DNA from 2 places in the Streptomyces sp. NPDC048560 genome. Region 1 is predicted to be linked to the other one. Evidence: riboswitches for the same ligand, from Rfam matches in the RefSeq annotation. Region 1 holds a riboswitch; the other holds the start of a gene.

What was found. A riboswitch is a leader RNA that binds a small molecule or an ion and turns the genes downstream of it on or off. The one in region 1 is predicted to bind cobalamin.
Region 2: it holds a riboswitch for cobalamin, as region 1 does, so the genes downstream of both, AB0C82_RS32035 (iron ABC transporter permease) here and AB0C82_RS17460 (cobalamin biosynthesis protein) in region 1, are expected to answer to the same signal.

What each region holds. Positions count from the first base shown of each region.
Region 1 covers NZ_JBEZIJ010000006.1:54,429-57,827, reverse strand. The annotation lists gene AB0C82_RS17465 (cobyric acid synthase) at 1-1,256, opposite strand, end outside; gene AB0C82_RS17460 (cobalamin biosynthesis protein) at 1,253-2,197, opposite strand; cobalamin riboswitch at 2,323-2,455, opposite strand; gene AB0C82_RS17455 (hypothetical protein) at 2,587-2,817, opposite strand; gene AB0C82_RS17450 (inorganic phosphate transporter) at 2,836-3,399, opposite strand, start outside.
Region 2 covers NZ_JBEZIJ010000014.1:171,765-175,163, forward strand. The annotation lists gene AB0C82_RS32030 (ABC transporter ATP-binding protein) at 1-475, opposite strand, end outside; gene AB0C82_RS32035 (iron ABC transporter permease) at 475-1,584, opposite strand; cobalamin riboswitch at 1,686-1,812, opposite strand; gene AB0C82_RS32040 (ATP-binding protein) at 2,762-3,399, shown strand, end outside.

The sequences.
Region 1 (3,399 bases):
ACCGCGCCGACCCGGCACCCGTCCAGGAAGGGTTCACCGCCCCGCACATCGGCGACCCCGTGGTGGATCTCGTACCCCTCGACCGGTTCCCCGAGCGCCGTCCCCACCGGGCGCGCCAGCGTCTTCTCCCGGTCGAAGCGGATCCGTACCGGCAGCAGCCCCAGCCCCTCGACCCGCCCGGCACGCGATTCCACGTCGTCCTCGATGCGCTCACCGAGCACCTGGAACCCGCCGCAGATGCCCAGCACCGGCCGTCCCTCCGCGGCCCGCCGCACCAGCGCGTCCGCGAGCCCCCGCTCGCGCAGCCACGCCAGGGCCTTCACCGTGCCCCGGGTGCCCGGCACGATCACGAGGTCCGCGTCGGCCAGCTCGTCCGCCCGGTCCACGAACCGCACCACGACTCCCGGCTCGGCGGCCAGCGCGTCCACATCGGTGAAGTTCGACATCAGCGGGACGGCGCACACCGCGACCCGCAGGACGTCCTCGCCGTGCGGCGCGCTGACGGCCGACTCCCGTACGGCGCCGCGCAGCGACACCCGCAGCCCGTCCTCCTCGTCGATACCCAGCCCGTGGGTGAACGGCAGCACCCCGTACGTCCGCCGCCCCGTCAGCTCGTGCAGCATGTCGAGACCCGGCTCAAGCAGCGAGACGTCGCCCCGGAACTTGTTCACGAGGTACCCGGCGACCAGCGCCTGGTCCTCCGCGCTCAGCAGGGCCGTCGTGCCGAAGAACGAGGCGAAGACACCTCCGCGGTCGATGTCGCCGACGACGAGCACGGGGAAGCGGGCGGCCCGCGCGATGCCCATGTTCACGATGTCCGTGCGCCGCAGGTTGATCTCGGCCGGACTGCCCGCCCCCTCGCAGATCACGGCGTCATACGTGCCCCGAAGCTGCTCCAGGCAGTCCACGACGGTCCCGAGCAGTGATTCCTGCCGCCCTCCGTGGTAGCCGCGCGCACTCATCTCGCCCACCGGCTTCCCCATCAGGACGACCTGGCTGGACCGGTCGCTTCCGGGCTTGAGCAGCACCGGGTTCATCAGCGCGGTCGGCTCCACCCGGGCGGCCTGTGCCTGCATGGCCTGCGCGCGTCCGATCTCGGCGCCCTCGCGGGTGACGAAGGAGTTGAGGGACATGTTCTGCGCCTTGAACGGCGCGACCTTCACCCCCTGCCGCACCAGCCAACGGCAGATCCCCGCCGTGACGACGCTCTTGCCCGCGTCCGATGTGGTCCCCGCGACCAGCAGTCCGCCGCTCATATCCGTCTCCGTCCCGCGATCAGCCGGCCGGCCACACAGACGCCGAGGGCCAGCGCACTCACCCGGCGCGACAGCCGCACCGCACGTTCGATGTCCGCGGTCTCCACCGCGCGGCCGGCCGCCCCGTTGAGTACCGGCCGGTGCTCGACCCGGCCGCCGTACGCGAGCGTCCCGCCGAGCCGTACGCCGAGCGCGCCCGCGAACGCTGCCTCGACCGGCCCCGCGTTGGGGCTCGGGTGCTTGCCCGCGTCCGCCCGCCAGGCCCGTACCGCCTGCCGTGGCCGCCCCCCGGCGGCCACGGCGAGTGCGGCGGTGAGGCGGGCGCCCGGCCAGCCCGCGAGGTCGTCGAGGCGGGCCGAGGCCCAGCCGTACCGCCGGTACCGGGGCGACTTGTGCCCGACCATGGCGTCGAGGGTGTTGACGGCCCGGAAGCCGACGAGACCCGGCACTCCGCCCAGCGCACCCCAGACGAGCGCGCCGACGACGGCGTCCGAGGTGTTCTCGGCGACGGATTCGACCACGGCACGGGCCATCTGCGGCCCGTCGAGTGAGTGCGGGTCGCGCCCGCACAGATGCGGCAGCCGCTCCCGGGCCACCTCGATGTCCCCGGCGGCGAGGGCGCCGCCGATGGCGCGCGCCTCGCGGCCCAGAGAGGTTCCGCCGATGACGGACCAGGTGGCGGCGGCGGTCAGTGCGACGGCGGCGGCGGGCCGGCCCCGTACGGCACGGGCGGTGAGCGCGGCGGCGCCCGCCGCGCCTCCGGCGCAGATCAGCGTGTGGAGCGCGCCCCACCCGCGGTGGTCGCGCCACAGACGGTCCTCGACCTTCGCGGCGGCCGTCCCGAACGCGGCGACGGGATGCCCGCGGCGGGGGTCACCCAGGAGCAGATCGCCGATCAGACCGGTCGTGGCGCCGTACGCGAATATGCGGTCGGCACGCATGGCTCAGCCCGCCGATGCACGGGACGTTCTGGAGACAGGTGACACGGGATCGGGCGCACGGCGGCCAGGCATGACGTATGTCCTCACTCAGGGTCCGCGCCCTGGTTCGACGTGACCGGCGACGAGAGTCTCCTGGCTTCCGGATCCGCAGTTCCCCCCGGCCTTCCAGTCCGCGAACGGACCGTGACTTCCGGTGTGGGGGGAGTGCTCCCCGGTGACAGTGGCGGGACCGCGCCGGATTCGCACCGGCTTCCTCTTCTGTCGCCGTAAACGGCACGGGCAGTCCACCACGCTGTGCGAACGCCCGTCAACTCGCCGTTGACCTGCGATACCGCACGCAGATCAACGGCGAGGGGGGATACCCGGCCGCGTCCACCGCGGCCGCTTCGTCAGACGACGATCAGGTAGATCCCGTAGGACACTGCCGCGGCGCAGAGCCCGAAGCAGAGGTACGCGCCGCTGCGGGCCAGGGCGAACGAGCCGCCCGTGGCGCCGGCCGAGGTGGCGGCGGCCTGCTTGGACAGGCCGATGATGCCGAGGGTGAACAGGCCGACGAGCGCCACGGTGACCACGAGGCTGACGCCGAAGACGGAGGCAAGAGCTGCCCAGTCGATTTTCATGGTGGTAGTTCCTGCCCTTTAGACCGTGGCCGGGCGGGCCGGGTCGGCGGTGGTTCCGGCCGGGGCCGGGATGGTGGACTTGATCTCCATGGCCGCGGTGGCGGTGGGAGGAGTCGTCACGGCCGCCATGGCCGTCGTGACGACTCCGGCGGGCTCGGGCTCCTGGGTGTCGACGACGTTGGTGTGGTCGACCGGCTTGCGGCGCGACAGCAGCCAGATGGCTCCGGAGCCCGCGATGAGGAGGGCCGCGACGACGGCGACGCCCCAGCTGCCCTGCTTGGTGAGGAGCTCGGCGCCCGCGCCGACCAGTCCCGCGGCCGGCAGGGTCAGGCCCCAGGCGATGAACATCCGGGTGGCGGTGGACCAGCGGACCACGCCGCCCTTGCGTCCGAGACCCGCGCCCATGACGGCGCCGGAGCAGGACTGGGTGGTGGAGAGGGAGAAGCCGAGGTGCGAGGAGGCCAGGATGACCGTGGCCGCACTGGTCTGGGCGGCGAAGCCCTGCGGCGGCTTGAGCTCGGTGAGGCCGCTGCCCATGGTGCGGATGATGCGCCAGCCACCGAGGTACGTACCCAGGGCGAT
Region 2 (3,399 bases), on a different contig from region 1:
CCTGGGGCTGCTGGGCGAGAGCGCGGGCGATCAGCACGCGCTGCTTCTCACCGCCGGAGAGGGTGAGGAAGCCGCGATCGGCGAGGTGTGCGGCACCGACGCCCGCCAGTGCCGCCTCGCAGGTACGCCGGTCCTCGTCGGTGGTCCGGGCCATGGACCGCTGGTGCGGGAGCCGTCCCATCGCCACGACCTCTGCGACCGTGAAGTCGAATTCGGTGACCGCCTCCTGGGGAAGCGCGGCGAGCCGGCGGGCGCTCTCGCGCGCACTCATCGAGTCCAGGTCCTCGCCCCCGAGCCGGACCGTGCCGGCGGTGGGGCGCAGGGCCCGGTAGACGCACCGCAACAGCGTGGACTTCCCACTGCCGTTGGGCCCCACGAGGCCGACGACCTGACTCTCGCCCGCTCGCAGCGTGACGTCGTCCACGAGTCGTGCGCCGGAGATCTCCACCGTGAGTTCATCGATGTCGATCCGCATCACGCGCCCCCGAACGTGTAGGAGCGGCGGCGCATGAGCAGGACGAAGCACGGCACGCCGATGACGGCGGTCAGTACCCCCACGGGCAGTTCGGCAGGTGCGAGGACCACCCGGGAGAGGATGTCGACCCAGATCAGCAGGACGGCGCCCGCGAGCGGCGCGACGGCCAGGAGTCTGCGGTGGTCGGCGCCGACCAGCATCCGTGCGGCGTGCGGGACCATCAGTCCGACGAAGCCGATCGCACCGCTCACCGCGACGACCGCCCCCGTGACGGCGGCGGAGACGAGGAACAGCTCCTTGCGGAGCCTTCCCGCGTCCACGCCCAGGGCGGCCGCGGTCTCGTCGCCCATGGCGAGGGCGTTCAGGCGGCGGGCCGACCACGCGAGGTGGGCGAGGCCGGCGAGTACGGCCGCCGCGGCGATCGGCACGGAGGCCCAGGTCGCTCCGCCGAGACTGCCGAGCAGCCACATCATCGCGGAGCGGGCAGCCTCGCCGCGCTCGGCGGCGAACACCATGAACGTGGTGACGGCCGAGAAGCCGTAGTACATCGCGGTGCCCGTCAGGACGAGCCGCAGCGGGGTGAGGCCGCGATCGGTGCGGGCGATCGCGTACACGAGCACCATGGCGAGGAGGGCGGAGACGAAGGCGGCCGAGGACAGGGCCCAGATCCCGAAGGCGCCGAACGCCCCGAAGATGAGTACGGCGTTGGCGCCGACGGCCGCGCCGGATGAGATGCCGAGGACGAACGGGTCGGCGAGCGCGTTGCGGACCATGGCCTGCACGGCGACGCCGATGGCCGAGAGGCCCGCACCGACGATCGCGGCCAGGACGGCTCGTGGGAAGCGCAGTTCCCAGACGATGGTGTAGGCCGGGACCTCGTCGGCGGCGATGGGCCCGCCGGTCAGTCCGGCCCAGAGATGGTGCACGACCTCTCCCCAGGAGAGCCCCGACGCCCCGGTTCCGGCGCCCATGGCGAGGGAGACGGGGAGTGCGACGCCCAGGAGGGTCAGGAGCAGCGGCAGTGACACCCGCTTGGGAGGCGTGGGCCCGGCGCCGGTCAGGGCGGCGCGCGGCGGCACGGCCGGTATGCGTTCGAGCGATGTGGCCACGGGCGGATCTCTTTCGCCTCGGGCCGTGCGCCTACGTATTCAAAGGAGCAGCCCGGGACTCGGGGCCCCTGTGCAGCACCCCTCGCAGTCCACGGCGAATTGACAGGAGCCATCACCACCGCGGGAAATCGGGCTTACGGAACCCTGTGAGGGCTCCGCCTACCGTTGCGGGTCAGCGCCGGACTTCGACCGGACTTCCCCCGCGGGGCGCTTGCAGCTTAGCGCGGAACGCTCCCCCACCGGCTGCCGCGTCCGCCGGGTCGGGCCGCTCCGGGCGCCCCGCGCGGTGGCGTCCCTCGACCGGGAGCCGCCACCGCGCGTGCCCGCCTGGCCTCTCCTACGCAGGTGGGGCGCTCGCCCTGCGCACGCGGCGCAGCACGGACCAGCCGGCGCCCAGGAGTCCGATCGCCGCCGCGGCCACGGCCACGGCCACGGCCATGACATGGATCCGGGCGCCCGCTCCGGCAGGCGAGGCAGACGTGAACTTCTCGAGAACTACTGGAAGGCGTCCGCGACGAAGACGTCGTTCTTGCGGTCGTTCCGGTCGAAGTGGTCGGCACGTCCCTACGGCGCAGTCGGCGGTCTCTTCGCAGATGTTGCCCCCGGGGTCGACCTCGGCGAAGGTCGTCACGCCGAAGGTGCCGCCGGGTTGAACGTCGAGCTTTTCGCCACGATGCCGCCGAGCGCGTTGTCGGCCCGGTGACGTGGTAACGAGGTCAACTGCCCCCCAAGCATGACTCATACGCATCAGGACGGCCACCGACGGAGGGGCCGACACACACGCCTGGTGGCGAATGCGGGAGACACCGGTTGTCGGCGCCGCACACGCATGTGAGAGATTGTCACTCCTCTTGTGAAGGCCTGCCCGCGACACTGCGGGCCCCGACACCGACGGCGCGCGGACCGGGCCGCCCCAGGGGCGAAGAATCTGCTCAACGCCCTTGTATACAAGGCGTGTTGACCGGTATAGGGACCGGGAGCCGGCTCGATTGAAGGAACGATTCCGGTGATAGCATCCGCACATCTGTGATCTTGATCCACTGGGTCCAGATGCTGATTCGCGATCGGCGGCCTGCTTTCCGCACCAGCGGGTGAGCAGTGCCGAGCGGCTGGATCCCTGATCCTCGCGAGGTGTATCCGTCGCCGTCCGCCTGCCATGCGCCCGGGAAAGGTTTCCATGATTCGAGATGCACTTGTGTGGTGCTTGGTCGCGGTGGCGGCGACAGCCGTCGTCGCGGTCGTGGCACTCGCCGCCCGCAACCGAGCTCTAGGGGCGAAGAAGCAACAGAACGAGGCGGAGCTGAGGAGCAGGCTCCATATATCGGACAGTCAACTGCATCTCTCGCGAGCGGAATTGCAGAGGTTCCGTAGCGAGCAGGACGGAACCCTCCGCGAGGCCAAGGAAGCGGCCGAGGAGAACACCAAGGCGGTCCTCAAGGGTGCCGCCAGCTTCCTGCAGAGTCTCGCGGCGGAGCAGACGACCCTCCTGGACGGCATCCAGCGCAAGTACGGCGGCCACGCGGTACTCAGCGACCTGCTGGAGGTCAACCACGCCAACGCCCAGATGGCGCGTAAGGCGCAGGGCATCGCGGTCATGTGCGGTGCGCCCCTCGGCCGCCGCAACCGGGCCGCCAGCGTGTACGACGTGGTGCGCAGCGCCCAGGGGCAGATACGCAACTTCAACCGGGTCGCCATCATGCAGCAGACCGGTCTCGCGCTGAAGGCGTCCGCGGTCGCACCCGTGGCCCTCGCGGTGGCCGAACTGCTCGACAACGCTGCCAGCTTCTCGCAGCAGGACGCACCGATCGAGGTGAC